DNA from 3 places in the Anabaena sp. FACHB-83 genome. Region 3 is predicted to be linked to each of the others. Evidence: predicted binding sites of a transcription regulator. Region 3 holds the regulator's gene; each other region holds the start of a gene.
The links. The regulator NtcA, encoded in region 3, controls nitrogen genes in cyanobacteria. The targets are predictions, from matches to a motif close to TNTGTANNNNNNNNTACANA.

Region 1 (10,583 bases), on a different contig from region 3:
CCTCCCAATCCAGAAAGTGATAATCCTTCAACAACAGTACATTATCTAGTTGAAGAGCTAAATAAATTTATTAGATGATATAGGAATCCGGTTTGATTTCTGAATTTATTTGTGTAGGTAGGGAATAGAGAATGGGGAGTCGGGAGTATGAAAGAAGCCTGATCTGAATGTACTGATTTTTTTCCCAAATCAAATATGAGTCCTATAGTTAACTATTTTAATCAGGTGGGCATTGCCCACCACAAATTTCTACACCTTAAACTTTTCAGTAATTCGCTTCATCGCTTCTTCGACATTTTCCCGGCTGTTGAATGCGGAAATGCGGAAGTAGCCTTCACCCGCAGCACCAAAGCCAGAACCAGGTGTACCAACTACATTGCAAGTATGCAGCAATTTATCAAAGAAATCCCAACTCGATAGTCCATTGGGAGTTTTCACCCAAACGTAAGGCGCGTTGACACCGCCATAAACTGCGAGTCCGGCGGCGGTGAGTTTTTCTCGAATAATTTTGGCATTTTCTAAATAGAAACTCACCAAAGCCTTTGTTTGTGCTTGTCCATCTGCAAAATAAACTGCTTCCGCACCCCGTTGCACAATATAAGACACGCCATTGAACTTGGTGGACTGGCGACGGTTCCACAGTTTCCACAGTTCCACCTCGGAACCATCTGCGGCTTTAGCTGTTAAGGTTTTGGGAACGACAGTTAAAGCACAACGGGTTCCGGTAAAGCCCGCATTTTTAGAAAAAGAACGAAATTCGATCGCACAATCTCGCGCACCTGCAATTTCGTAAATAGAATGAGGTAAGCTCGGATCTGTAATATAAGCTTCGTAAGCTGCATCAAAGAAAATAATTGAACCGTTGGCTTTGGCGTAGTCTACCCAAGCTTTGAGATGTTCTTTGGTTGCAGTTGCACCAGTGGGGTTATTGGGGAAACAAAGGTAAATTAAATCAACTTTTTCCTGCGGAATTTCCGCCGTGAAGTTATTTTCTGCTGTCACTGGCAGATATACTAAGCCTGCAAACTCACCTTTATCATTGGCTACACCTGTATGACCTGCCATTACATTGGTGTCTACATATACAGGATACACAGGGTCAGTCACAGCAATGACGTTGTTGTTACCAAAGATATCGAGAATATTACCAGTGTCGCACTTGGAACCATCAGAAATAAAGATTTCTGACGCATCGATGTCTGCGCCGCGTGCTTGAAAGTCCTGAGCCGCAATTTTTTCCCTTAACCAAGCATAACCTTGTTCTGGCCCGTAGCCTTTAAAAGTTGCGCGATCGCCCATTTCTTCCACAGCTTTAATCATCGCTGTGCGGCACGCTTCTGGTAAAGGTTCGGTAACATCGCCAATTCCCAAACGAATAACTTTAGCATCAGGGTTAGCTTCCGCAAAAGCATTTACCCGCCGCGCAATTTCCGGGAACAGATAGCCAGCCTTCAGCTTCAGGTAGTTGTCGTTAATCGTCGCCATATTAGATAGTGAAATACGCACTACAACAGCTTACAGCTAATTGCTCTTGACTATGCCTAGTACAATAAGGCAAAAGTAAAAAGGCAAAAGTAAAAAGAAATAATGACTGTAACACAAGCCTTTTAGCAATTTCTTATGGTCTGTTTATTTACGCCGACCTGTACTAGCTTGATATCCTGGAAGACAAAATGCGACCAACCAAATCTGTGTAGCCAGACTCACCTCAAATCAAGAAAATTAACACTCTCTTACTTTCTGCGCCTCCGCGTCTCTGCGTGCAATAAATTCCTCTCTAATCCTCCACCGCCCCCAGTGCCTTCAAACTTAATATCTCCGCCTGAGTTAACCCCTGTACATCCTTAATCTTCAACCCTGCATATAACTGATGGTTGAAAGTAGCAATACACTCCCCAGACTGCACATCCCACAGTTTCACTGTCTCATCACCACTCCCACTAGCCAGAGTTAGACTATCCCCATTCCAGGCTACTGACATAATAGAACCGCTATGACCGGTTAGAGTCAGGCGGCACTCCCCAGACTGCACATCCCATAGTTTCACTGTCTGATCTCTACTGCCACTAGCTAAGGTTAGACCATCCCCACTCCAAGCTACTGAGTAAACCCAACTGCGATGACCGGCTAGAGTCACGCGACACTCACCAGACTGTACATCCCACACTTTTACTGTTCCATCATCACTGCCACTAGCCAAGGTCAGACCATCTCCACTCCAACTGACTGAGTTAACACAATCACTATGACCAGCCAGAGTCAGGCGACACTCACCAGACTGCACATCCCATAGTTTCACTGTCCGGTCTTTACTACCACTAGCTATGGTCAAACCGTCCCTACTCCAAGCTACTGAGTTAATCGAACCAGTGTGACCGATTAAAGTCAGGCGACACTCACCAGACTGCACATCCCACAATTTCACTGTCCGATCTAGACTGCTACTAGCCAAGATCAGACCATCTCTACTCCAAGCTACTGAGATAACTGCACCAAAATGACCAGCTAGAGTCAGCCAGCATTGCCCAGACCGCACATTCCACAATTTCACTGTTTTATCAAAACTACCACTAGCCAGGATCAGACCATCCTTACTCCAACTGACTGAGTAAACCCAACTGCGATGACCGGCTAGAATCAGGCGACACTGACCAGACCGCACATCCCACAACTTTACTGTTTTATCATCGCTGCCACTAGCCAGGGTTAGGCCATCTCTACTCCAAGCAATTGAGTTAACCCAATCGCTATGACCAGCTAGAATCAGACGACAATCTCCAGACTGCACATCCCACAGTTTAACGGCCTTATCTTTACTGCCACTAGCCAAAGTTAGACCATCTCTACTCCAGGCTACTGAGTTAATCAAACCACCATAATCGGTGGCTAGAGTCAGGCGACACTGACCAGACTGCACATCCCACAACTTTACTGTTTTATCATCACTACCACTAGCTAAGGTTAGATCATCTCCACTCCAGGCGACTGAGTTAACCGAATTGTTATGACCAGCTAGAGTCAGGCGACACTGACCAGACTGCACATCCCACAAATTTACTGTTGTATCACTACTGCCACTAGCTAAGGTTAGATCATCTCCACTCCAGGCGACTGAGGAAACCGAATTGTTATGACCAGCTAGAGTCAGGCGACACTGACCAGACTGCACATCCCATAACTTTACTGTTGTATCACTACTGCCACTAGCTAAGGTTAGACCATCTCCACTCCAGGCGACTGAGGCAACCGAATCTTTATGACCAGCTAGAGTCAGGCGACACTGACCAGACTGCACATCCCACAACTTTACTGTTGTATCACTACTGCCACTAGCTAAGGTTAGACCATCTCCACTCCAAGCGACTGAGGAAACCGAATCTTTATGACCAGCCAGAGTCAGGCGACACTGACCAGACTGCACATCCCACAACTTTACTGTTGTATCACTACTACCACTAGCTAAGGTCAGACCATCTCCACTCCAAGCAACTGAGTTAACCCAATTGTTATGACCTGTGAAAATTGACAACTCTTTTCCTGTGTTAGCATTCCATAGCCTCACCCTACCATCTGATTCTCCGGTTGCCAACACTTTCCCATCAGGACTAAAAGCAACTGTAAAAACATTAGTTAACACCCTAGCAAAGACTGATTCCTGTAAATCTGCTCCAGTCAAGTCAACACGATACAAACTCACCCGACTAAAATCTATACCAGGAATTACTGTCTGACTCAAATCCTGTTTTTCTAAAGCCAAAGAATTACCTTTGGTAAGTAACTGCACTGCATTACTACCACAGTAACCGACTTCTGTTTCAGTTTTACTTTTAGTTGCTTTGACTACCTCTAACAAGCGTTGATTAGCTGATGCTGACAACATCGGCCCCATTAAATCTAACACCGCTTTTGCTAACAAATTTTTGCCAAAAGTTTGAACTAAATCTACATCACTAATTCCTTTGTCATAGGGCATATCATTGACAATTTCCCGCAAATCATCAGCTAAAATCCCCAATTCTCGCGCAAATTTATAAGCCACAAAAAACTCTAACAAAGACCGATGAGCAGGATAATAATCACCATCAGCATTACGAATCAACATAGTTTGACCCATCATGTCATAATGCCAATGGTCTAAATCTTTTTGTTCCTGTACTTCCTGACTAAAACAACGGCGAATCCGGTCAGGAAACTCCTTATAATTGAGAGTCATCCTTTCCGTAGAGAGCATTTCCCAAGATAATTCACACAAGAAATATAACTTCTGTGCCATTGAGGTAAAAGTACGTGCAGATTTAATATCACGTTCCATTTTGTGACGCACTGCATACAAATAAACACGGGAAATATCTATCGGCTTTCCTGCTTCAATCTCCGGTAAAGCTTCAATAATTAAATCAATCATCACCGGACGACGCGCCAAATCTAACAATTGTTGATTTTGAGTAATATAGTCAACGGTTTCTGGTTGAGTTTTAAAACTGATAACTTGTCGAATTTGCTCATCGTCTAATTTTTCTAATTCTAAAACCTCAAATTGTGGCGGTTCTCCAGTTAAATTTGCCACAGAAGCTTTTAACTCAGCATTTAATAACCTGCGTCCTTCCAAAGCTTCCGGGAAGTGTTCGGTGCGACAAGTTAAAATCGCCTTTGCACCAGGAACAACCACCTTAGCCAATTCCCAAAAATTATTAATCATGGCTTGACGATCTACCCTTGCAGCCATTTCGTCAAAGCCATCAAAAATTAATAATAATTTCCCCATCCGATTTAGCTGCTCAAAAGCCGCATAATTTGCTAAACCAATCTGATGTTTCCGAAAAAAGAACTCCGAAAATAGAGATTCAATTGTCACCGCTTTCGCATAATCCCGCAAAGGAATCACTAAAGGAATACGCGGTAAAGGTGAACCATCTTCTTTAGCACGATGATATTTTTTTAAAGCCTCCCAAGCGTAATGGAAAGCAAACCAAGTTTTACCTGTACCAAATTCCCCTAAAATTGATAAATGTTCCTTAACTGGGTCAGCTAACCAATTATTAACATAGCGGTCAATCCAACCGTCTTCTTTACCATATCGGCTAGTCCCAATGCGCCGCTTAGTAACTAAATCAACTTCTTCTTTAATACAAGCCAAAGGCACATAATATTTATCTATTCCCTTTTCTGTCACCTGGTTTGCTAACCATTCAAAATAGCCACTAAAATCAGCATCAGCTTCGATTAATTCATCTAATGTATAACAATAAACTCCTGAATCATTAGCTTGTGCTACTTCCTGTCTGGCTAACTTGCTAACTCTCCGGGGTGCAACTACCCAACCTTCATCAGTTTTATATTTTTCTCTTCCTTGTTTAACAGCATTCACATCATGAATACTTGCTTCTCTCTCCACACCGCGAATAAAAATCCGGTCATACCCCCGGCGTTTCGGGATATTAATAATCCATTCAAAGTATTCACTTTCTAAAACTTCATTTGTTTCAAATTTATAACCGAGCGCATCAAACCATTCACGTAACCTTTTAGCCAAATCCGTCTCTCTCACTGCTGAAGACGGTGGTAATAATTGCTGATTACTTTGGATTAATTGGTTAATTTGTGCTTGAATTATAGCTAAACTAGGCTGATTATGAATATCTTCGCGCAGCCTTTCTAAGCTAGTTTGTAAATTATCAAATCTATAGTCTTGTAAAATTTCCGTTGCTGTTCTGGGGCGTTTAGCAATTTCCAAAAATAATCGTGCAAATTCAGCCACTTCTCGCTGATAATCAATATTCTGCTGTATGATTTCGTCGCCAATTGCGTAACCTGCAACATATTCATCCAAAGTTTGCAGAAAATTAGCATTTGGATTTTGGCTAAATGCTTGGATAAATTCTTCCTTAATTTTTGCTTCACGAAACAGTTTTAAAATAACTTCTGGTTTACCTACACCATATTCAATTAAAGTATAAGCATAAACACCCTCACAATCATTCGGTGGTGTATCTGGTTGCAACCCAAATTTTTGCAGTATTTTTAATACTGTTTCGTTACGAATAGCTTTATCTTGAACACGCTGAACACCCTGAGCAACCAATTCACTAATAATGTCATCAATAATAAACATCGTATTGATAGTTTCCTAAATAAAATAATTAATACCAATTTAATGTGAAGTTGCACATATTTCGATCCCCCTAAATCCCCCTTTTGAAGGGGATGCTCAAGGGGATCTGATTCTATGCAGCTTCATAAAAAATTGGTATAAGCTAATATAGCAACCCTATCTGAGTTGTGAAAAAATATTCTTTTTAACGAACCGCATAGACGCGTTAGCGGCTTCCCGCAGGGTAGGACGCAAAGGACACAAAGAAGGAGAATAAAGAGAAGAAAGATAATTTCATAAATGATTTAGGATTGCTATAGATATAAAAATAATTAGATAACCGACTTTTGATAATAGAGAGGTTTCTTGCCGCCCATCAATTGATGAATGAATAAAATCTTCAATCTTTGTTAAAAAAATACAACTTGTCACTTTATACAGTGTATTTTGCGTAGTAAGTGCTAAAGCAAATTTTTATATTTAATTTATCTTTATTACTCAAATTTCTGCATAAACCAAATATCATTTTCAGTCAAATTAGTTACATCCAAACAATCAAGATATGGCAAAATCTGTATATTGGCGCAGTTCTTCGGGATGGAAACCCAAAACAATATCTTCGTGCGGAATACCTGCTGCTAACAATGCTTCTGCCACTGGCTCAGATGTGCCATCGTATTGAATCCACACTTTATTATTAATGATATCTATATGCACTATCGAACCATGCACACGCCGCACCCCATCCCAACCAACGTGTACAACTTCGTAATGGTCTCGCTCTGAGTCAATCACTGCTTCTGTATCTATTTGACCATTAGCAGGTTTGTGACCAGCATATTCAAATATTAATTGACGAATAATTTCCCGATAGCGAGTTAGTTTATCCATTGAATAATTCTCTCTAGTTGCTCATCAAAGACAATTACATTTATTCCTATGTTAGTGATAATTAGCTGACCAAAGCGTTCAGACAATATACCTTCGTAAACTCGTTTAGGAACTGCTAAATATAGTTTGCGTGTTGGTTCTAATTCTTGCAACACAGTGCGGTAAACCTCATATTGTCCCACAGCTTCTTGCAAGTCACTCACAGGAGAAAGACTGAGAAAACTTTTGATTTCAACAGCTATTTTTTCATTATCTCTCTCAGCAGCAATAGTAACTTTTTCTGCTCCAATATCTATATAAAGCTCTCTACCACCATAAGCAAGGTAAAGAGGATCGTTGGTTATTATCCAGCCATCTGTGATCAGTGCTTTGATGACTGCGGTATGATATATATCTCTGGCAGGCATTCGTTGAAGTTTACTCCTCATAGCAGTAGGCAAGTTGGTTAGTACATTGGTAAATAATGAAACATCGAGTAGGCAAAGGCTTGTAACTCTTACTCAAAGTATAATTTTTGTAAAAAAGCGATCGCCTCTTTTCAAATACAAGATGCGATCGCTTTACAAAAATTTAGATAACAGCAATAAGTTTGACAAGCCTCAAACAAAACTAGTTCCTAGCCTCTAGTCCCTAGTCCCTATTTCAGCTTTTAAACATCCTGTTCACTTAACTCGCGGGTGATATGGTCAAATGGCTCTTCAACAAAAGCCGCATTAGCTACGCCTGCTGCTGCTACTTGTTCTTTGACGAGATCCTTCATGATTTGTACACCACGAACTGTCGGCCCAATAGGTACACCTAAAGAATTGTAAGTTTCTCTCAAGCCTTGTAACACACGCTCATCCAACACATTGGTGTTACCCGCAACTAGCGCATAAGTAGCGTAGCGGAGGTAATAGTCCATATCGCGTAAACAAGCCGCATAACGACGAGTTGTATAGGCATTTCCACCGGGACGAATCAATTCTGGTAATTCTTCAAATAATTTAGAACCAGCCTGCTTGACAATTGCAGCCGCATTTGAATTGATAGCAGCCGCCGCTTGTACCCGTGCTGTACCACTTTCAAAATAAGATTTCAGACTGTCGATCGCATTCCGGTCAAAATAACGGCCAGCTACGTCATAATTCTTAATTAAAGTTGTAACTGCATCGCGCATTCCTTTTCTCCCAATCTTTACTATCTATGGTTTGATATTTATTTGGCTGCACTTACGCACCAGTAAATTTTTGTGCTATTTAAAATAAGTTCTGCACAAAAACAATCTATCCGCTACTTAAGGATTCTATGCCAAAGTTGCCCCCGATGAAATGAACTTTCTTGTTTTTACAGATGCCGCGCGAAAGGTTAATATAACCTGTAATCCAGGGAATCTGTAACAAAGACTACATAATTATGTAATCTCAAATCTTTACGATAATCCAGGTGTGTCACAACTTGGTGTGGATCAGTAGGGTTAGAATGCTTTGGCAGATTCTGGTTTTACAATAGGAAATTGGCAGAGAAGGAGTAAAAATGACAACCCCACAAGAAGTCTTGAAATTGATCCAAGACCAAAACATTCAGATGATTGATCTGAAATTCATCGATACACCAGGAACATGGCAGCACTTAACCGTGTACCAGAACCAAATCGATGAAAGTTCATTCACTGATGGCGTACCTTTCGACGGTTCCAGCATTCGGGGTTGGAAAGGTATCGAAGAATCAGACATGACAATGGTGTTAGATCCCAACACAGCTTGGATCGACCCATTCATGGCAGAGCCAACCTTAAGCATAATTTGTAGCATTAAGGAACCCCGTACAGGGGAATGGTACAACCGTTGTCCACGGGTTATTGCCCAAAAAGCTGTTGATTATCTAGTTTCTACTGGTATTGGTGATACCACTTTCTTTGGCCCTGAAGCTGAATTCTTCATTTTTGATGATGTCCGCTTTGACCAAACCGCCAACTCCGGCTACTACTATGTAGACTCTGTAGAAGGTCGTTGGAACTCTGGTAGACAAGAAGGCCCCAACTTGGGTTACAAACCACGCTTCAAAGAAGGTTATTTCCCAGTTTCGCCGACCGACAGTTTCCAAGACATTCGCACAGAAATGTTGCTGACAATGGCAAAATGTGGTGTCCCCATTGAAAAACAACACCACGAAGTGGCAACTGGTGGTCAGTGCGAACTCGGCTTCCGCTTTGGTAAGTTAATTGAAGCGGCTGACTGGCTGATGACTTACAAATATGTCATCAAAAACGTAGCTAAGAAATATGGCAAAACCGTTACCTTCATGCCAAAACCAATTTTTGGCGATAACGGTTCCGGTATGCACTGTCACCAGTCCATTTGGAAAGATGGCAAGCCTCTATTTGCTGGCGATAAGTATGCTGGTTTAAGTGAAATGGCACTACATTACATTGGTGGCATTCTCAAACACGCACCAGCACTATTGGGTATCACCAACCCCACCACAAACTCCTACAAACGTCTCGTACCAGGTTACGAAGCACCTGTTAACTTGGCTTACTCCCAAGGTAATCGTTCTGCTTCTGTGCGGATTCCTCTCTCTGGCACTAACCCCAAAGCAAAACGCCTAGAGTTCCGTTGTCCAGACGCTACTTCTAACCCTTACTTGGCATTTGCGGCTATGCTTTGTGCTGGCTTGGATGGTATCAAAAACAAAATTGATCCCGGCGAGCCTCTAGATAAAAATATCTATGAACTGTCTCCAGAAGAGTTGGCAAAAGTTCCTTCTACCCCAGGTTCTCTAGATAAAGCATTAGCAGCCTTAGAGAATGACCACGCCTTCTTGACCGACACAGGCGTGTTCACAGAAGACTTTATCCAAAACTGGATTGACTACAAACTAGCTAATGAAGTTGAGCAGTTGCAGTTGCGTCCTCATCCTTATGAGTTTTATCTCTACTACGACTGCTAATTGTATTCAGTAGTAACTTTTGAAAGCCACCTCCAGAGGTGGCTTTTTTTATGATTTAACGCTCTTGACAACTCTTTCAACCTAGCTCATCGAAGCGTTGCTGCTGCCATAAATCGCGCGTGCAGTTTGGTCTACCTTGCCTTGAATGGGATTCCAATAATGGGAAACTTCTTCAGGAAGACCAAGTTCTTGTGCCGCACGCATCAGCATTGATTGTTGACGGTTTTTAACTTGTTGATGTTGGCGTACCATCAATGCACGAGATTTTTCTTGAATAGACATACTTCAGTCCCCCTTAAGGTTTAGTTATATTTTTTAGCTGATAGTTCTTTCATTTATTAATATAGCAAAAATTCTGTAGCTTAAGCTACCGTTTTTGTTTTTAAGCCGATAAAGAAAGAAAACTTAATATTTAAGGGGCTGTGATGAGTATTTTTGCGTGAGGGAAAAACCCAAAAGTCATGATTTTCTGATATTTGTACCAAAAATTACCTTTAGAAAAATCAATCATTTCGGTTTCCGGCAAGTAAAGAAAAACTGAGATAGCATCAAAAATGACAGTTAATAAAACTTCATACTATGACAGTTACTTATCCACGGAAATTTCAAGATAATCTAGGTGCGAGAGATATCTTAAAGCGGGTAGTTGGCGATCGCGAATTACACCTGA
Region 2 (10,583 bases), on a different contig from region 3:
CATGGTGGAATTATTGCTGTCCAACAGGTTTTGCAATTATGTCTAGAAAATGGCGCAAGATTAGCACAGCCAGGAGAATTTACCTTACGGGCATTTTTAAATGGCAGACTCGATTTAACCCAAGCCGAAAGTATTGCGGATTTAGTCGGGGCGAAGTCTCCCCAAGCCGCCCAAACTGCCTTAGCTGGTTTACAAGGAAAATTAGCTCATCCCATCCGCCAGTTACGCGCCAACTGTTTGGATATTTTGGCAGAAATTGAAGCGCGAATTGATTTTGAGGAAGATTTACCCCCGTTGGATGATAAAGGCATCATATCAGCAATAGAAAAAATTGCCGCAGAAATTACTCATTTATTAACAACTAGAGATAAAGGGGAATTGTTGCGTACAGGGTTAAAAGTGGCAATTGTCGGTCGTCCGAATGTGGGGAAATCCAGCTTGTTGAATGCTTGGAGTCGGAGCGATCGCGCCATTGTCACCGATTTACCCGGCACAACCCGCGATGTGGTGGAATCGCAGTTAGTGGTGGGCGGCATTCCTGTACAAGTCCTAGATACAGCAGGTATTCGAGAAACCGCCGACCAAGTTGAAAAAATCGGCGTAGAGCGATCGCGGCGTGCTGCAAATGCAGCCGATTTGGTATTATTCACCATCGATGCGAGTACCGGTTGGACTGAAGGCGACCAAGAAATTTACGAACAAGTACAAGACCGTCCCCTAATTTTAGTCATTAATAAAGTTGATTTAGTTGATGAAACTACAAGCCAACTTCTACAATCTAAAATCCAAAATCCAAAATCCAAAATTCTCACCGCCGCCTCACAAAATCGCGGAATTGATGATTTAGAAACGGCGATTTTAGAAAAAGTTCAACTCGGTAAACTTCAAGCGGCTGATATGGATTTAGCCATTAATCAAAGACAAGCGGCGGCTTTAACCCAAGCTAAAATTTCTTTAGAACAAGTACAAGCCACAATTGATCAACAATTACCCCTCGACTTTTGGACAATTGATTTGCGTGGTGCAATTCAAGCATTAGGAGAAATTACTGGCGAAGAAGTTACCGAGTCGGTTTTAGATCGCATTTTTAGCCGCTTTTGTATTGGGAAATAAACTTTACACAGGGCTGGCTGTTGGTCGGACAATTACTTCATTAATATCCACATAATCAGGTTGAGACACAGCATACAATACTGCTTGAGCGATCGCATCTGGTTGCAGTGAAATTCTGCGGAATGCTTTTAACGCATCTTTGCCTGACTCTTGGGTAATATCAGAACCAAGTTCAGTCTCAACTACACCAGGAGAAATTGTCGTGACGCGGATATTATTTGATTCCTGTCGTCACCCAATACAGCAATCTGCACTGTTTATCAACCAATTTTAGCGATCGTGCTTCAAGGTAAAAAAAAGGCGCTGCTGGGTGAAGAAAGCTATTTTTATGGCGAAGGTCAATATCTGGTTGTCTCCGTTGATTTGCCTATTAATGGATTTGTTGTAGAAGCAACACCAGATAAACCCTATTTAGGATTCAAGCTGAATTTAGACCCAGTTCAACTCTGTGAAATTATTACCCAAACTAAACCAAATACCACGAAAAAAGAACACTCTGTCAGAGGTTTGTTCATCAGTAATGCTTCAGCATCTTTACTTGATTGCGCCATCAGACTCACAAAGCTTTTAGATACACCCCAAGATATTCCCATCCTCGCACCCATGATGATGCGAGAAATTTATTACAGGCTATTAATGGGTGAACAAGGAGAAGCTGTACGCCAAATAGCCACATCTGGTAGTAATATGCAGCGCATTGCTGAGGTAATTAAACTGATCAAAACTGAATATACCAAACCGATGCGAATCGAAGATTTAGCAGAACAGGCGAGTATGTCGGTTTCGTCTTTCCATCACCATTTCAAGAAAGTCACTTCCATGAGTCCACTGCAATATCAAAAGCATTTAAGACTCTTGGAAGCACGTCGTCTGATGCTTGTTGAAAACTCCGCCGCGACGAATGCGGCTTATCAAGTCGGTTATGAAAGCCCATCACAATTCAGCCGTGAATATTCTCGGATGTTCGGTGCGCCACCAGTGAAAGATGTGGAACGTTTACGTTCACGGATAGCAGGCGGGAAAAACTGAAGTAGTACAGCCATCCTAAATCATTGGTGAAATTCTCTTTCTTCTCTTTCTTCCCTTTCTTCTCCTTCTTTGTGTCCTACCCTGCGGGAAGCCGCTATCGCGTCTATGCGTCCTTTGCGGTTCGTTTTTTCATCCTTTTGCGTAAGTCCTGCTTAGATAGGATTGCCATAGAGACGTTGTATACAACGTCTCTACACAACCTAATTATTAGTCTTAATACTTCACACCTCAATTCACCGTCCACCAAGCCAAAGCATAAGGTTGAGTGGGGAGGTTGACTTGTTGACGAAACTGCACACGAATTTTGTAATTACCATTTGTCGGCACGGGACAAAAAATATGTTCTACACTATCAATTGGACTTATAGAAGAACAAACAGCAGCAGTTTCAGAGTTTTTCGCATCCGCTTTGACTAGATACAGGTCAAGATTATTCAAACCTTTATCGCTAAAACTTTCGCCAATATCAAACACTTGGTTTTGATTGCGATCGCTCAACTCAACTAATCTATCCCAAGCCAGTGTAATCGAAACAAAACTTCCTTGCTTCAACGGTTTAGTTAACTGATAATCAACCGCATTTCCCGCCGTGACTTGGCGATAATCCCAACCAACTGCGGAAACAGCTTTTGTCGGTTCCCACTGACCCGCGCTAAATTGTTGATAAGCCCGAAAAGCATTTAAATGACCAGTCCCCATTTGAGCATCTAAAGGAATTTTTGGGTCTTGGTAAGCATCAGACTCTAACCAATTTTGATTTTGTTTATCGATGAGTGTCCGCGTCATTCCCAAGCGTAAGCCGTTACCACTGTCTTGGACTTTATCGGCGGAGTTGAGTAAAACTGCTTTCATCACTTGATGACGACGACTGTCAACACTCCAGTTAGGTTTTTTGGTTCGCAGTTGGCGATCGCCAAATTCCTGTAACAACGCTACAGTTGCTGTAACATGAGGCGCAGCAAAACTTGTACCTGTAGCTTTATTAATTTTGCCGTCAGGATTCAGCAAAGGGATATTACTCCCAGGCGCAACTATACTAACAGCACGACGACCATCAGCATTAAACTCTCTTCCGGCTAACCTACCACTTACTCCCTGATTTAGCCCAGCCAGGTTAGAAACATCTACTTTATTAAAAATCCCACCCCGTCGGGATGAAAAAGCCACGTTAACTCCATTAAAATTATCTGTAGGAATCGGAATACCCCCTTTACCTTGATTGCCGGCGATCGCATACAAAACATCGTGAACCCGGCTTGACCAATCAACGCACATCGTTAACAAAGCATTCCCATCTAGAACAGCATCCGGTCGTGGATCACGGTTGAGGGGTTCGCCAAAGCTAAAGTTAATCGCGCGGATATCGCCACCGTTTTGTAGTGCTATGTGCTGTGCTGATATGCACTCTTCTGGCTGACCCATATTTTTCGTAGATCCTACAGCCGAAGAATACAGCCTCGCTCCCGGCGCTACCCCTGGTAAAGCCTTATCTGTACTTACCATCACCCCAGCCACATTATAAGCGTGGGGGTCAACACCCGTATTTGACTTCGCCGGGCCATTGCGTAAAAAAACCGCCGCCAAAGATATCGTGCGATTTTTCGAGACCGCCTTATCCCAACCAAACATTCCCGGACGACCGATTTCTACTTGACCAATGGCTATCTTACGACCGATTAAATTATAAGGAGGCTGATGTAGTTTTAAAGCATCAATACCATTTGTTCCTAAAGATGTTTGTAAACCTGAAGCCATTACAGGCACACTCAAACAAGAAGCACTCAAACCCCAAATTAGCCAGTTTAGTTTTTTGTTCATAGTTATTAGTCAATGGTCAATGGTCAATAGTCATTTGTCATTTGTCAATGGTCAATAGTTCTTCTTCTTTCCCCCTTATCTCCCTTGTCTCCCTTGTCCCCCTTGTCTTTCTGCTCCCCTACCTCACCATTTCCTGACAAAGCAAAACTAAATTAACGAGAATTACTCAATATTTTGTTACACCATTTTGTTACAATGCCTACAGACGAGGAAGCTTAAAAACCCACTAGCCATGACCCAAAACCGATCTGAAAAGCCCATTGTGATTGCTCCATCTATCCTATCAGCCGATTTTAGTCGTCTGGGCGACGAAATTCGCGCAGTAGACGCAGCTGGAGCAGATTGGATTCATGTTGATGTAATGGACGGTCGTTTTGTACCTAATATTACGATAGGCCCTCTGGTTGTGGAGGCGATTCGTCCGGTTACTACAAAGCCTCTGGATGTCCACTTGATGATTGTGGAACCAGAAAAATATGTCGAAGGTTTTGCTAAAGCCGGCGCAGATATTATCTCTGTACACGCTGAACATAATGCTTCCCCACACCTACACCGCACACTCGGTCAAATTAAAGAACTTGGTAAACAAGCAGGGGTAGTACTCAATCCTTCCACACCCTTAGAATTTATTGAGTACGTACTCGAACTCTGTGACTTAGTACTCATCATGAGTGTTAACCCCGGTTTCGGTGGTCAAAGCTTCATTCCTGGCGTATTACCAAAAATTAGAAAACTGCGTCAGATATGCGACGAACGCGGACTCAACCCCTGGATTGAAGTTGATGGTGGACTCAAAGCCAACAACACCTGGCAAGTTTTAGAAGCAGGTGCTAACGCAATTGTGGCTGGTTCTGCTGTATTCAACGCCAAAGATTATGCGGAAGCTATTACCAATATCCGCAACAGCAAACGCCCCACACCAGAACTAGCAAAAGTGTAAGCGCATAAAGTTTTGCATTAATTCAAACAGGGTGGACATTATCTAAGTTGTCCGCCCTATTTTTTTGTTTCACCTTCAAAACCCCCACACCCCTACACCCTTACACCCTTACACCCATTCTTAACTGTTACCTATCATCTATCACCTGTCACCTACTTCTCGCCCAACTAGTAGTTTTCCAAAAGATGAAAAATAAAGTACCTGCAACTAAAGCCCCAAGATTCCATTTCACAGAATTTTTCAGTAAATTTAATCGCTGAGTCGATTGATTAGCTTGTGCTTGTAGCTTGATTCTTTCTTTAGCTTGTGAAACCTCAGACAAAACTTTTGTTTTTAATTCTTGGGGATTACTTGCGTCTACAGAACGACCTTGACTTTTCAGAAAACTTTCAATTTGCTCTGGTTTAGCTTGGCTCAATTGCTGTTCAACTTGTTCGGCTTGAGTTATTTGCTGCTGAGATAAGTTATTAATTTGATTATAACTTTGTTTACTCAGTCTAACAGTATTACTCACACCCACAGGAATCAGTAATATAAAAATGATTGCTAATAATAAACTTAGCCAAGATAGCAACCTAACAGTAAAAAATTCCCACTTAGCTCTAGCATGTAACTCACCAAAAAATACTAACGCTAAACCAATTAAAGTTACAGGGATTCTTTCAACTAATACACCAAAAGCTTGAAATTCCCAAACAGGATTCATAAAGCTAGGTGGTACTAAAGTTTCCACTATATCAAATAACGCCAATAACAATAATCCATAACCAAGGACTCGCAAAATTGTCATAGAGCCTACTTGGTTGAAGGCAAATTCCTGCAACTCTTGAATTACGGGAATTAGTTTATCAGTGTTTGATTTGGTCATAATTTCTAGCAAATGTTACGTAACGATAAAAATCTCATTTTGACCCTCCGAATTTTAGATTTTGGATTTTGGATTTTGGATTCTTTAGGGTACAATCCCCACACCGCAGAATTTTGGGTTTTGGATTTTAAATTTTGGATTTAATCTAAAAGACGCTCCTGCGTCGCTAACGCTGCGCTATCGCAAATCTAAAATCAAAAATTGTTTATCCCTTGTGATCGGGGTCAATCCAAAATTGCAAATCTAAAAATCCAAAATTGGTTGACTTGTGATTTCTGTTGGCTGGAGTTGATCAATGTAAACTTCGCTTCTGATTTCCTCCAGCTTCGGCTTTTTGAATGACTGCTTTTGGAGAACATTCAAAAACACTACAACTACACAGCCTAGAGTGACAGCTAATAATAAAATCCGCAGTTTACTCCAAGTCTCCATTAGCTTTCAGCCCTTGTAATATTCTTGTCTTTCTCTGCTTTTTGATTGAGTAAGAACCAGTAAAATATACCAAAAAGTATGACTGTAATCATCCCAAATATTAAAGAACCATCTCCGACATGCCAAAATTTAAAAGAATTTTGATTTTGATTCGCTGCCATCACAGCTAAAATTGCCACTCTGACTGCATTCACAATAAAAGCAATAATTACAGCCACTATCGGCACAAATATTCTTTTTTTACGTTCTGGAGGAAACATTAATAAACCAATTACAGCTAACCCTAAAAGATGGCATATCCACTCTATCCCGGCACAGTTTTCTGCTACTTTAATGCCACCTGTTGGTAAATTTATATAGACATCTTGGAGAGCTACTTCAAACCCAGCATACCAAAGCATTAATGTAGAGAATTTGGCTGTCAAAATAGATAAGGGTTTAATATCTATTAAAGCAAAGATTAATACTTTAGGAACACCAGCAAAAAAAATAATTACTAATTCTTGCCAATATTGCTTTAATCCCTGATAGCCAGAAGCTAGTAAACTCAATCCTAAAGCTGCCACAAAGGGCGCTATGTGAGTATAAACTGCAAATAATTTTCCAGGTGGAAAATGAGTACTATACCAAAGTACAATGCCGATTAAAACTGTGCCTAAAACACTAGAAATAACATCACTTTCTAATTTCAGTTTATGTTTTTTATCTCCTAATAGTGAGAAGACAGCGAATAAAGCTAAAACTGTCATTCCCAAATGAGAATCATCATCTGCTTTCCAAATGATCGTTAAAAGTGTTGCAACTAAACCTCCACCTATTCCTAATAACCACAGTTGAGGGTTGGTGAGTGGTTGGGGAAAAATGCGAGTTGCTTTCATGTACTTTTTAGATTAAATGAATGATGACTATTAATTTGTGATCAAAATTTTTTAGTAATTTTTTTAATAAGCATAGTATTTTAGAATACTACTTAAGTAAATATAATCAAACTTTTTTATAAATTTTTATTAAATCTTTAAGTTCACAAGTTACTCATTTTCCTCCCAAAGCAGTGATAAATGCCTTATTTACAGGATTTAGATATCATCATTGGTTGATGAATTATGTAAATTTTGTGTAAACTTATTTTCTGGCAATCATAAATAAAGTGTATTTTTATACTTTATATTGAGAGTTAGGATAAAAGTATTTTTCCGGTTTTTGAGATGCACAATTAGTAGAATATTGCAAGCATTAATATGTAGATTTTGATGTTTTCTAATCTTGCGTTTTTGTATGAGATATTTACAAACTATTAAGTACTATGGACAAGAAATTGCTGTCATCAATTTCTGATTAGAATTTAAATTAGTAAGTTTTAAATTTTTATTATTCAAAAATATGAACGCGGGATTTGTGCATAAGATTCCTATGCTACCCCTTGTACTATTGTGGTTGGCTTATGCCTTACTGGGATGGTATTTGGCAGTACATCACATTGTTTGGTTAGTAGGAGCTTTTATTGCGGCTGTGGCGATCGCGGTTGTCCGCAGAAGTAATGCTTGGCTGGAAGAGCTAACGGCTTTTGGTTCTAAAATTTTAATTGTGATTTTAACTTTAGGTGCATCAGTAGCTTTAGTAGCAACTTGGTCAGTATTGTTTAGTTTATTTTTAATACCGATCGCAACTACATTGTTAGCAGATTTAGAAATGCGTTTTGCCGGCTTCGACAAAAAAGAGTCATTTCGGGTGTTAACATTCTTGGCAGGAACAGGTTTATTTATTGGTGAAGCCGTAGATTTGCTCTTCTTCCCCAGTAGTAGATTTTAAAGCTGGCGGAGATATTCTGGCGGCACAGCATCTACTAACCACACACCATTGTCAGAACAGTAGAAGATGTAACCCGCCTGATACATAGTTGCTGCATCCACCGCAAAAACTACGGGTTTACCATGTCTTGCGCCGACAGTTGTGGCTGTAGTTATATCCTGTGATAAGTGGACATGGTGGCGAGACATTTTGCTGAGTCCAGTTTGCAAAATAGACTCAACAGCTTTGTGTCCAGTACCGTGATACAGCACATCAGGTGGGACAGCAGGTTGTAATTGTAAATCGACTTCGACGCTGTGTCCTTGGTTGGCGCGAATTAAAGTACCTGTCGAGTCAAAACTAAAGCGTTGTTTATCGTTGGTGGTGACTACTGCTGTTAATTCCTGGCGAGTAATCGGAAACTTATGTTCAGCACAAGCCGCTAAAAGTTCATCCACTGCAACCCAACCACCAGGCGCAAGTTGAATACCTAAAGATTCTGGTTGGTGGCGGAGATATTTGCTTAAGAATTTACTAATCTTGACTAGGCGGGGAGTATTCATATAGCAGGTGACAGGTGACAGGGAGCAGGGGTGAAAAGTAGATATCTTTAACTCAGAACTCAGCACTCAGCACTCAGCACTCAGAAATTTGCCATCGCCAGAATTTCTTTTAGTATCATAACTACTGCAATTCCTATCATTAAAATCAGTGTCAGCTTACCACCAGGAACAAACTGATTTGTGTGTTGCAGTTGTTGACGTTGTTTCCATGTGGCTAATGCGGGAATAATGCCACCTAAAATTGAGATGCTAAAAGTACCAGCAAAATCTAAAGCGGTGAAGAAAATGCTGGGGTTAATTGCACCTAAACCGAGGGGTGGTAGTAACACCAGGGAATATAAGGGTAAGCGGCTGGTGGGTTTGGTTTGTGTTTTTGCAAAAATATCTTGGAAGAAGTCTAGCAAACCGTAAACAAATCCAATAAAGGATGTGGCGATCGCAAATTCTGAAAAAATAGATACCAACACTCCTAATAATTCTCCACCGCCACCAGCCCGCAGCACTTGGATGGGGTCGAAAATAGTTGTACTATGAATCGTCTCTGGACTGACACTACCCAAAATCACAGCATTCCAAGCTAAAAACATCACCAAAGGAATTGCTGAACCAACAATAATTGACTGGCGAACTTTACGACTATCTCCTTCTAACTGCGTTACCACCACCGGCACAACGTTATGGTAAAACAAGGCAACTAACATGACTGGTACAGCCGTCCCTAATGCACTCCAGTTTTGAAACAGAAAATGTACACCTTGGACTTGGGTAACTCCTAATAAAAAGAGTCCCAAAAAAGACACAATGACAATTCCCACCAAGAAGTTATTCAATTTTTCAATGAATTTTTCCCGTCCTAAGTACATAATGCTGCCAAACAGCAATGTAAACGCTGCTGTTCCCACCCAGCTAGGTAAATAATTTTCTCCACCCCAAAGATGAGAAATCGCAGACATCAAAATCTCACCGCCTTGGGTAACATAAGCTACCAACAAAGCATAGTGCTGTAACATATATGCCACACCAGCTATTCCTGCTCCCGTAGTTCCCAGGGTGTTTTCAATCATTGCCATTAAGCCCACACTGGGACGACCAGCCGAACGCATGGTATTAACATTAACTTCGGCAATTAATAAACCAGAAACTAAAGTATACAGCCAGACACCAATTAACAAGACTGTTGAAGGAATCACGCCAGAAGGCAATGTCACCGCAGGTAACGCCAAAATTCCCGCACCTACGGTTGTACCTGCAACTAAGGCGGTGCTTCCCAGAACACTCCCCGGTTGATGAGTCAGTTTGTTACCCTCAACCTGCACATGCGAAAACAAGCGTGTGACTTCTTGTTGATGTGTCTGGAAAGCTGTCTTAATTGTGGTCATAGAAAAAATGTTAACTTATGTAACCAATTATCTTAGCAGAGACTTTTGGTAATCAGTATTTGGTTAAAAAATGTGATTAATGACACTTTTTAAACGAACCGCAAAGGGCGCATAGACGCGATAGCGGTGAAGCAGCGCGGTCTTGGGGGTTTCCCCCATGAGCGACTGCTGAACCCGAAGGGCTTCCCGCAGGGTAGGGCGCGAAGAGAAGCACAAATTACTAACTAAACCTTAGTGAGAGAAGAGGGACAAGGGGGACAAGGGAGACAAAGCTTTTAATGCTGTCACCTGTAACCTCTCACCTGTAACCTCTAACTTCCTACAACAAAGCAATTTTTTGCTTGGGTGTATAACTGGGGAAGACTTTACTTAGTTGGGTGTCGTTTACAGATAGATGTCGTGCTAAGACATCAGAAATTACATCTCGAAAATCGGTGGTAACAGCCAAGTCTCGTTTTTCATAAAGTTGGGCTGTTTCTAAACCAGGCCATTCGCCGTAAACTTTACCGCCACGGACTTTACCGCCTAAAACCCACATCACATTGCCATGTCCGTGATCTGTGCCGCCGTTGCCATTTTCGCGTAATGTCCTGCCAAATTCTGACATGACTAATATGACTGTGTTTTGATAGGTGGGGCCTAAACTTTGGGCT
Region 3 (10,583 bases):
GGAAGCTAAAAACGCTGACTTGACTAGGGGTTTTACTCAACTAGCTGTAGAGTTGATAGCATTGGCAAAAATTAATGAGTCGGAATCAACCAAGATTTATGGTGCGGTAACAATTGGTAATATCTGGAAATTTGGTTTTCTAGAGCAGCAAGAGAAGTTAATTTATGAGGATTTGAATTTTTACATAGTACCAGATCAACTAGAAATATTGTTCAAGATATTACTAGGGTTGCTGGGTACACCTGTTGTAGAATAACAACAATATAAAACAAAAGAAGACACGAAATCTCGTGTCTCTAGATAAGATTTGCTTTGCTGAATTATTTAAGTTTCCAGCACTTCTCGCAACAGAGAAGCCAATTTATCCGCACTATCAGGAACTGCGATCGCTTTGGCATTTTCCCTCATTTTGGTTAACTCGGCGGGATTTTGCAATAACTCTAAAACTTGAGTTTGCAATTTTTCGGCGGTTAACTCTGATTGTTTATCTGTAATTGCTGCGCCAGCTTTAGTAAATACCTCGGCGTTGTAAGATTGATGATCTTCCGCCGCAAAGGGGTAAGGGATCAAAATTGCAGGTGTACCACACACGGCTAATTCTGTTAAGCTACCAGCACCAGAACGACTAATTGCTAAAGTTGCACGTCGCAACAGCGCCGCCATATTGTCATAAAAGGGTAACTCTATATATTGCGAATGTTTAAAAATCCCGGCATCGGGATCGCGATCGCCTGTTAAATGCACAATATAAGCACCAGTATCTAACCAAGCACTCGCCGCTTGACGGACGAATTTATTTACAGCCACTGCGCCTTGACTACCCCCAAAAACCACAATTAACGGTGCATTCTCAGGAATATTTAAATCGAGCGGGGGAACTGCTGCTGCTAAAAATTGCGATCGCACTGGTGTACCAACACAAACATTTTTCGCTTTGGGTAAATACTTAGCAGCCGCTTCAAACCCCAGCGCCATTGCATCGCACCAAGGGCCAAAAAACCTTGTTACTTTTCCTGGTAAAGCGTTAGATTCGTGAAAAACTACAGGTAAACCCAAAGAACGCGCCGCAATTACCGCAGGCCCCGCAATATAACCGCCTGTAGTAAACACCCCTTGAAATTTCCCCTGTTTGAGAATTCGTCGAACTTCTATAATCGAACCAGTGAGTTTACCCAAAATCTTTAGAGATGCAAGTCCGAACCCTTGCTGGAACCCTTCAACTTCAATAATATTCAAGGGATACTGTTTGGGAACAAGTTGCGTTTCTAGTCGATTCGGCACACCCAACCATTCAATTTCATAGTTTGGCAGTTTTTCTGCCAGTGCGATCGCCGGAAACAAATGTCCACCAGTCCCACTGGCAGCTATGAGTAATCTTATCGGTGCGTTTGTCATCAAACCTCTACCGTTTAGCGCCTAGCTTAACTAAGATAAAACAATTTCCCGACCTTCATGAATAAAATCAGTAAACTGTTACCAATGACTAACATTATTCCTATATTCCGCAAACGCCAACCCCGATTTTTAACTCCAAGTTGGCTGTTATTATCGCTACTCACACTTGGTTTAACTAGCAGTTTACACAGTGTGCAAGCCGCTACTCCCCAAGCTGCACCAGCAGAACTAAATAATTTACTAACGCAAATTGATACAGCCGCTAGTAAAGGCAATGCTCAAGCCGTACTTCAATTCTATAGTCCCAATTTTACCAATGGAGATGGCTTAAACCGTACAAACTTGGAAAAAGCCCTGGTGACTCTTTGGAAACAATACCCCCAATTACGCTACACCACAAAGCTGCAATCTTGGAAATCAGAAGGTAATGCCATTATTGCCGAAACTGTTACTAACATTTCTAGCGCCCCATCCACTAACGCTAATAATTTGGCGTTAAATGCCACAATTACATCCCGTCAAAGAATTGCAGGCGGCAAAATTGTCAGTCAAGACATCTTAGGCGAACGGACTCTGATTACTAGAGGTAATCAGCCACCCCAACTTGATGTTAAATTACCCCAGCAGGTAAAAGTTGGGCAGCAGTATAGTTTTGATGCCATTGTGAAAGAACCATTGGGAGAAGATTTTCTGCTAGGAGCAGCCACGGAAGAACCAGTCAAAATCGAAAAATATCTCAACCCCGCACCTTTAGATTTGCAATTACTCACATCCGGCGGCATTTTTAAGGTTGGACGCGCACCTGCTACACCCGGTAATCAATGGGTTTCCGCCGTGGTTGTTCGCGGTGAAGGAATCACAATGGTAAGTCAGCGTTTAAGAGTAGTGAAATGAAGTCGGAGATTTGAAGCACATACTATACAAACAAACCCCGTATTTCGGCAATCGCAATGACCGCCTGCGCGGTTTGTAGATCCTCCTGTTGGTGAGCGCAGTCGAACCACCAACTCCTTTCATCTTCACCTTGGTCAATAGTTCAGAATTATTGGACAATTAACACTGGACTATTGACTATTGACTAACAATGATTTCCCTACAAAATCAAATTGTGTTAATTACTGGCGCAAGCAGTGGAATTGGTACTGCTTGTGCCAAAGTTTTTGCAGGTGCTGGTGCAAAGTTGATTTTAGCGGCGCGACGGCTAGAACGTTTGCAGCAGTTAGCAGACAGTTTAAATCAAGAATTTGGTACAGCCACTCATTTATTACAGCTAGATGTGCGCGATCGCCCTGCGGTAGAATCAGCAATCAATAATCTGCCTGCTGAATGGTCGAATATAGATATTCTCATCAACAATGCCGGTTTGAGTCGCAGTTTAGATAAGTTGCACGAAGGCGACTTTCAAGACTGGGAAGAAATGATTGATACCAATATCAAAGGTTTGCTTTACCTCACCCGCTACGTCGTTCCCGGAATGGTCAGCCGTGGTCGTGGTCATATCGTCAATCTTGGTTCCATCGCCGGACATCAAACTTACCCTGGTGGTAATGTTTACTGTGCAACAAAAGCTGCTGTTAAAGCCATTTCCGAAGGTTTAAAACAAGACTTGTTAGGTACTCCAGTCCGCGTCACTTCTGTTGATCCTGGGATGGTAGAAACAGAATTTAGTGAAGTGCGGTTTCATGGCGACACAGAACGCGCCAAGCGAGTTTATCAAGGCGTAAATCCCTTAACGGCTGATGATATTGCTGATGTGATATTTTTCTGCACCACGCGATCGCCCCACGTTAACATTAACGAAGTCATCCTTATGCCAGTAAATCAAGCCAGCGCCACTCTCGTTCATCGTCATAATTAGTACTGTCTTAATATACGTAAACAATTATTAGATAGGACTTACGCACCAAGATTGTCTGTGGAGGTTGGGTATAGGGGTGAAAGGGTATGGGGTGTAAGAGTTTTAGATACATACACCCCTATACCCCTACACCCTTAATATTTCGTCTTACTGCGTAAGTCCTAAATTCTTATGTACCACTTGTGAATAATATTCCTAACATTGTCTAATAAAAAAGGGATGATTTATTCATCCCTTTCTATAACTAACTTTATCTACACCCATAACAATTAGAAAACTCGGAAAATAAACGGATAACGGAAAGGCTCATCAGGATTACTGAAACAGTGTAAAAGTGCAACAATTGTTAATCCCCAGTGTAATAAAAAGCCAAAAGCGACAACGGGAAAAAACAAAATTCCACCAATACCAAAAGTCAGCCAAGATAAAACAGCAATGGGTACACCAACTACAGTTGCCCAAAACCAAACATTGAAGTGAAAATTAATTGATTCCTTAGCGTTACTTTTAACAACTGGGTCATCCGAGATAATGTTAATAACAATCGGCACACCAACTGAAAACAACGCCGTACTAAAAAAAATCGCCCCATGACACAGAGATGATAGCAACTTGCGCTTATCAGAATCGTATGAAACTTGCATCCTGCAAGGCTCCTCAATTTGTTTCTTGTCTTTTATTCTAAAGGCTATTTGTTAAGCATTGTATGGTAGTTTACCGTACTCAGTAAGTTATCGACTATTTCTTAACTATTGATTAACTTTGCTACTACTTATTAAATTATGAATAATGGTGTTTACCGTACCTTGAGGTTAAAAGTTTCTTTCGTTAATTTATCCATAACTGAAATAAGTTGAATAATAAACTCAAGCGTCTCAATCCCAGGACTGATTGACTATGTATCAAACTGACCCACCCCGCCCTCCCAAAGAATTCTTACCCACGATGTATGATCTCAAAAGTGAAGATCCAGAGGAACCTGGTTTGCCAGATCAGTTTCATTTATTACAACCACGCTTGTTAGACGAAACATTTCGTCCGCCAAATTACCCCAGCGACCAAGTATTTACCGCTAGTGACTTAAACTTATATTACGATTTGCATCATCCACTGTGGTACAAGCGACCAGATTGGTTTGCAGTTGTGGGTGGTTCGCGGCTTTACGAACAAAGAGATTTGCGTTTAAGTTATGTGGTTTGGCAAGAGGGAGTAAACCCCTTTATTGTGATTGAATTGCTGTCTCCTGGTACAGAAAAAGAAGATTTAGGTCAAACCTTGCGAGACATAGAACAACCGCCTACAAAATGGCAAGTTTATGAACAAGTTTTGCGAATTCCTTATTACGCAATTTTCGATCGCTACAAATATGAGTTAAAAATCTTTAAATTAAATGGTGGTCATTATACTGAAGTAGCTTTAACAGAACCACGCTTTTGGATACCAGAATTAGAATTAGGCTTGGCTATATGGCAAGGTTGCTATCAAAGTGCTGAACAGCCTTGGTTACGTTGGTATGATCATCGAGGCAATTGGGTATTGACTCCGACTGAACAAGAAAGTCAACAAGTACAATACGAAAGACAACGCGCCGAACAGGAACGACAAAAAACAGAAAGATTAATTGCACAATTGCGATCGCTTGGCGTTGAACCTGATTTAGACTGATGAATGTTAAATCATGCACTCATCAATGCTCAAGGGAGAAATTTTCCTGAAAACTGGCACTTTATGGACAAGTGTCAAAGAAACTACGTTACATGCTCTCAAATGTGGGGCTTTGCTTTCTATTCCCACAGAATTTGAATTTGTTGAGCAAGATGGCGTTAACTTTCTAGTCCGAATTTTATTGAACCTAACCCGCAAAGACGCAGCCAAGAAACAGCAAGATAAACAAACTAATGCTGGTAAGGATTTCAACCCTTTTCTTCCCTATGAACAAGATTTATTTGTGGCGGAAATTTCCGATACTCATGTCTGTATTTTGAACAAATTCAACGTTGTTGACTATCATCTACTCCTCATTACCCGCGCTTTTGAAGAACAAGAAAGCCTACTCACCCCGGAAGATTTTGCGGCTTTATTGGCGTGTTTAGCTGACTTTGATGGTTTAGCTTTTTACAACAGTGGTAAAATCGCAGGTGCTAGTCAGCGACACAAACATTTACAGATAGTACCTTTGCCACTCGCTCCTGCTGGAGTGCAGATACCTATTCAACCATTACTAGCGTCAGCAGAATTGAAAGATGGTGTGGGAAAAATATCGCAACTACCATTTGTTAATGCTTTTGCCACTTTAGATCCTAATTGGGTGGAATCTCCGTTAACTTCAGCAGAAGCTATGTCGCAGGTATATCACAATTTGTTAAGTGCTGTGGGGATAGAAATAGTTGATAGTCAAACACCATCTGCGGCTTACAACTTACTAGCAACTAAAGAATGGATGTTAATCTTACCGCGATCGCAAGAAAAATACCAATCAATTTCTGTTAACTCATTAGGATTCGCTGGTGCTTTACTAGTACGAAATGAACAAGAAATGCAACTCCTCAAAAACACAGGCCCAATGAACATCTTGAAAGAAGTGGCTGTCCAAGAATCAATAGTCAATACTAATTTAAGTACTAAAAATCACTTTACCGTTTTGGACAGCTAATAATTTCACGCGCAGAGGCCCGGCTGTGTATGTATCTTCGGCGGCGATCGCTTTAATATCTAAAGGCTGATCATATTGTCTTAGCTGGTTAATAAAGCGCAAAAATGTGCCATCTACTTGCACGCCTTCTACAATGCCGGCATTTCTGGCGCGAAACTGGGAAGCCGAAATCAGCAAATCTAATCTTTGCCGTAACTGATAAGATGTCATGGTTTTGGGGTCGGCGCTAGTACTGGCTAACACCTCTCCTCCCGCAAAGACTAAGACATTACGTGCGGCATCTGCAAAAAATTCTATCTGTTTTTCGCCCCGGACGTAATTACCTGCGGAGAAAATTCGCACGACATACTCCCTACCATCACTAATTTGTCTAATCAACTGCTCAACTCTTTCGGGAGTGACGCGCAATATTTGGGTATTTTCTGGCGTTGCACTCGGTTCAGTTAATTGAAAGATGGCATTTTGGTTAGCATCGCCTAAAAGTTGCAACACCGCCTGACGCGCCGCCGAGGCTTGACTGACTTGAATTACTGCACCAGCTAAAACTTGACCACGCACTAACGCCAACTTGCCTAAACGCAGGTCTTGATAAGACTGATAATATTTTTCGAGTCTGGCTACTTCTTGTTCTAAATAATCCTGTTGTCTTTCTAATTCTTTGAGGCGAGCTTCTCTGGTTGCAATTACCTGTTCTCTGGCAGTAATTTCTAAATTGCGATTTTGAATGAGTTTATCTAATTGGGCGATTTTGCGATCGCGCTGTTCAATAATTTCTTGACGATTGGCGAGTTCCTGATCTCGTTTGGAAATAGCTGTTTTCGCTTCATCAATCGCCTTTTTCGCTTCTGCGTACAATCTTTGTTGTTCTGCCTTTAATTGTCCTACCGCTACTTGTAAGGCTTTTCTTTGGTTATAAACGTTTTCTAATTCTGACCGCGCTTGCTGATATTGAGTTGCAACTTGATTCAAACGCCCTTGAGTGCTTTGTAATTGCCCTTGGATCTTTGCTTGGCGGCTTAGAGTTTGGTTAAGTTTTGCTTGGGTTTCCCGTTGTTTTGCATTTGCCGCTTGCAAAGATTTATTAATTCTTTGTAAGTCTTGTTGCGCTTGGGTTTGTTCTTTTCTGGCTTGACTTAATTCTGTTTCGACTTGGCTTTTTTGGGCTTCTGCGGTTTTGAGTTGTTCCCGCTTGTTTCGCAAGTCTTTTTGAATATCTTCTAATTCAAAGACTCCCTTACGCAAGCCTTCATCCGCAGCAAACAAAATGCCCAAAGTTGATGCAGAAATCAAGCCACCAGTAAAAATCGTCACCACCACCGCCGTATTTTTGGGACGAAGCTTAAAGAGTGAGAGGCGAGCTTTGCCAACCCGTGTGCCAATGCGATCGCCCACAGTGGCTATTACGCCTCCCAAAATTAAAATTGCTGCAATGAGGATGTACCCGGTGGTCATCTTCAGCTACCGAAATGGTTCCAGATACAGCCTACTACTTTCGACCATTGTCTGTGGAGGGTTGGAAATTGGCAATAGCGAAGATTTATCAATTTATGATTTGCCTCCAGCTATGGGTATTATCTGCAAAAACACCAGACTTGCCAACTTCATTACCTCCAATTGCTTTGAACAACCAACAATGCCAGAGTCAGAAAGCCCAAATGCAGAATGAATCAAGGTTTGATTCTGACTTCTGACTTCTGTTTTAAGTGAACTGCCTACTTAAGCTAACAGGTTTATGCACAGTAATCTTCTTTTTATGAATAGAAATCATTTTCTTTTCGCGTAAATCACCAAGTAACCTAGTGACTGTGACGCGAGTCGAACCAATTGCTTCTGCGATCGCTTGATGAGATAGCTTCAGATCAATTGTGATTCCATCTGCACAAGGAACACCAAAATCACGACAAAGAATTAATAAAAAACTCACCAATCTAGAACCCATATCCCGGTGAGCGAGAGTTTCAATCATCATCTCTGTCTGTAAAATCCGCGAAGATAGACCCCGCAGCATTAACATAGACAATTCTGGATTTTCCTTGAGTGCTTGCTCTACTTGTTCGATTGGTGCTGATAGCAATTCTACAGGTGTAAATGCAACAGCATGGTAAAACCGATCTGACTTATTTCCAGTCAGCAAAGACAAAACACCAAAAACACTATTTTCCCGTAACAGTGCTACCGTTATTTCTTCTCCTGCTTCGTATACCCTGGAAAGTTTTACAGCACCCTTAAGAAGAAAATAAACTCGTTCAGCAGGATCGCCCGGAAAAAAGATCGTTTTGTTTCTTTCAAACGTTTCCACCACTGGCGGAAACGCCCCAGTTGCCATCTGACGAAAAACATTTGCTAGGGCTTTATCTTGTGTCACGATCATCTCCCTTCCCCTACCCAATGCCGGAAAAACAAATAAACTGATTACCTAAGAATACACCTGAAAAATCAATAAATCACCGTCAACCTTTCTGTACTTTCCTATACTCAAAAGCCGAACTTCAGACTTATTTGTTCATAATGATACATAATTTTTCACCTTTTTAGCTAGTAGTTGTTATAAGTACTTACAAACTCCTATTCATCAGGTTTTTTGCTAAAAAATTCATTATATCTTGAGAATATCTTCAGGAATAGCAGACAATTTTTATGCAGCAAACACACCAATTGAATTAAAGAAAAATTCAGATAGCAGAATTGAAGACGCAAAATTAGTCAATGGAGAAAAACACTCACCACTTAATTTGCTGTGTTGTTTGTCGATTCATCCACTAGCCTCACAGAATTTCACCCTCAATTCAGGCTTCTGGTTTCTTGATTCTGGCCTGTGAAACATGATTTTGATAAATCAAGAAAAACAGGCCTCAGTTTCTAGTATCCTCCTAAGAGGATGTCTGAAAAAGTCCCAGGTGATACACTCAGCAGTTGAAGTATCCTCAATTCCCCTAGAAAATTTAGACTTCTGGCTGTAATTGCCTTTGAAACAGAAAAGTGAACACAGCCACACAGCAGTCAAAAACAGTGATTAGGGGGAGCAAAACCCGAATTTCTCACGTATGGGTAGGGGATGTGGGGAGTGTGGGGAGTGTGGGGGGAAAGATTTCTTCACCATCCTCCCACTCCCACATCCCTGGATTTCTCTCTTGTGAGAAATCCAGGAAAAATCTTTGATACTGCTCAGACATCTTTTATCATGATTGATCCTGTTAATAATTTCTATGCTGAATCTGACTGGAAAAAACGCCCTCGTTACAGGTATTGCCAATAATCGCTCCATCGCTTGGGGTATCGCCCAACAACTGCACGCAGCAGGGGCGAACTTAGGTATTACTTACCTCCCCGATGAACGTGGCAAGATGGAGAAAAAAGTTGCGGAATTGGTAGAACCTCTGAATCCCAGCTTATTTGTTCCCTGTAATGTTCAAAATGATGAACAGATTCACTCTACCTTTGAAGCGGTGCAAGAAAAGTGGGGTAGATTAGATATCCTCATCCACTGTTTAGCTTTTGCAAATAAAGATGATTTGACTGGAGGCTTTAGCCAAACCTCCCGTTCGGGTTTCAATACAGCTTTAGAAATTAGTACCTATTCCCTAGTCCAGTTAAGTGGCGCAGCGAAACCGTTAATGACCGAAGGCGGTAGCATTGTCACCTTGACATATTTGGGTGGCGTGCGAGCTGTGCCGAATTACAACGTGATGGGAGTTGCCAAAGCAGGTTTAGAAGCAAGCGTGCGTTATCTTGCAGCAGAACTCGGCCCGCAAAATATTCGGGTTAATGCTATTTCGGCTGGGCCAATTCGGACTTTGGCTTCTTCGGCTGTTGGGGGAATTTTAGATATGATTCACCATGTAGAAGAGGTAGCGCCTTTACGACGTACTGTAACTCAACAAGAAGTGGGTAATACTGCGGCCTTTTTGTGCAGTGACTTAGCCAGTGGTATTACCGGGCAAGTGCTGTACGTGGATGCAGGATATGAAATTATGGGAATGTAATAAGATTTGGGGAGTAGTGAGTGGGGAGTGTGGGGAGAGAGGGGAGTGTGGGGGGAAAGATTTCTTCACCATCCTCCCACACCTCCCACCCCCCTGGATTTCTCTCTTGTGAGAAATCCAGGTTTATTCCCAACTCCCCACTCCCAACTCCCAACTCCCTCAATTAACTATGCAAATCAGCGATACTTCTCACAAAGACTCAATTCTGCACCAAGTTAACTTAACCACGGCGCGTATTGCTTCGGTTCACCGTGTGACTGGTGAAACTGATGTGCAAGTAACTGTCAATTTAGATGGGACAGGAAAATGTCATGCTGCAACGGGTATTCCATTTTTAGACCACATGTTGCATCAAATTTCCTCTCACGGTTTGATTGATTTAGATGTCCAAGCCAAAGGAGACTGGGAAATTGATGATCATCACACTAATGAAGATGTTGGGATTACTTTAGGTCAAGCTTTGCATCAAGCGTTGGGTGATAGAAAAGGAATAGTTCGTTTTGGTAATTTTTTAGCACCATTAGATGAAGCATTGATTCAGGTGGCGTTAGATTTTTCGGGACGGCCTCATCTCAGTTATGGTTTAGAAATTCCTACCCAAAGGGTTGGTACTTATGACACTCAGCTAGTGAGGGAATTTTTTGTTGCATTGGTGAATCATAGCCAAATGACCTTACACATTCGTCAATTAGAT

Region 1: glnA (type I glutamate--ammonia ligase) is a predicted target of NtcA. The motif match lies at 8,355-8,374, and genes of this name have one in related genera.
Region 2: rpe (ribulose-phosphate 3-epimerase) is a predicted target of NtcA. The motif match lies at 4,147-4,166, and genes of this name have one in related genera.

The regions. Positions count from the first base shown of each region.
Region 1 is NZ_JACJRY010000008.1:202,186-212,768, forward strand. It holds gene H6G79_RS12945 (RloB family protein) at 1-78, shown strand, start outside; gene H6G79_RS12950 (LL-diaminopimelate aminotransferase) at 250-1,485, opposite strand; gene H6G79_RS12955 (pentapeptide repeat-containing protein) at 1,778-6,112, opposite strand; gene H6G79_RS12960 (XisI protein) at 6,647-6,982, opposite strand; gene H6G79_RS12965 (element excision factor XisH family protein) at 6,970-7,410, opposite strand; gene apcB (allophycocyanin subunit beta) at 7,632-8,141, opposite strand; gene glnA (type I glutamate--ammonia ligase) at 8,498-9,913, shown strand; gene H6G79_RS12980 (hypothetical protein) at 9,995-10,195, opposite strand; gene H6G79_RS12985 (ferritin-like domain-containing protein) at 10,493-10,583, shown strand, end outside.
Region 2 is NZ_JACJRY010000042.1:24,687-35,269, forward strand. It holds gene mnmE (tRNA uridine-5-carboxymethylaminomethyl(34) synthesis GTPase MnmE) at 1-1,113, shown strand, start outside; gene H6G79_RS29155 (AraC family transcriptional regulator) at 1,393-2,142, shown strand; gene H6G79_RS29160 (S8 family serine peptidase) at 2,371-3,960, opposite strand; gene rpe (ribulose-phosphate 3-epimerase) at 4,193-4,900, shown strand; gene H6G79_RS29170 (HpsJ family protein) at 5,049-5,768, opposite strand; gene H6G79_RS29175 (hypothetical protein) at 6,012-6,200, opposite strand; gene crtA (cyanoexosortase A) at 6,200-7,078, opposite strand; gene H6G79_RS29185 (hypothetical protein) at 7,581-8,009, shown strand; gene H6G79_RS29190 (RNA 2'-phosphotransferase) at 8,006-8,551, opposite strand; gene H6G79_RS29195 (amino acid permease) at 8,632-9,930, opposite strand; gene H6G79_RS29200 (DUF1501 domain-containing protein) at 10,250-10,583, opposite strand, start outside.
Region 3 is NZ_JACJRY010000003.1:71,229-81,811, reverse strand. It holds gene H6G79_RS04515 (hypothetical protein) at 1-256, shown strand, start outside; gene murG (undecaprenyldiphospho-muramoylpentapeptide beta-N-acetylglucosaminyltransferase) at 325-1,395, opposite strand; gene H6G79_RS04505 (nuclear transport factor 2 family protein) at 1,480-2,289, shown strand; gene H6G79_RS04500 (SDR family oxidoreductase) at 2,480-3,253, shown strand; gene H6G79_RS04495 (DUF4870 domain-containing protein) at 3,523-3,897, opposite strand; gene H6G79_RS04490 (Uma2 family endonuclease) at 4,151-4,918, shown strand; gene H6G79_RS04485 (phosphorylase) at 4,944-5,906, shown strand; gene H6G79_RS04480 (DUF3084 domain-containing protein) at 5,868-7,358, opposite strand; gene H6G79_RS04475 (hypothetical protein) at 7,373-7,597, shown strand; gene ntcA (global nitrogen regulator NtcA) at 7,606-8,277, opposite strand; gene fabI (enoyl-ACP reductase FabI) at 9,113-9,889, shown strand; gene hisB (imidazoleglycerol-phosphate dehydratase HisB) at 10,059-10,583, shown strand, end outside.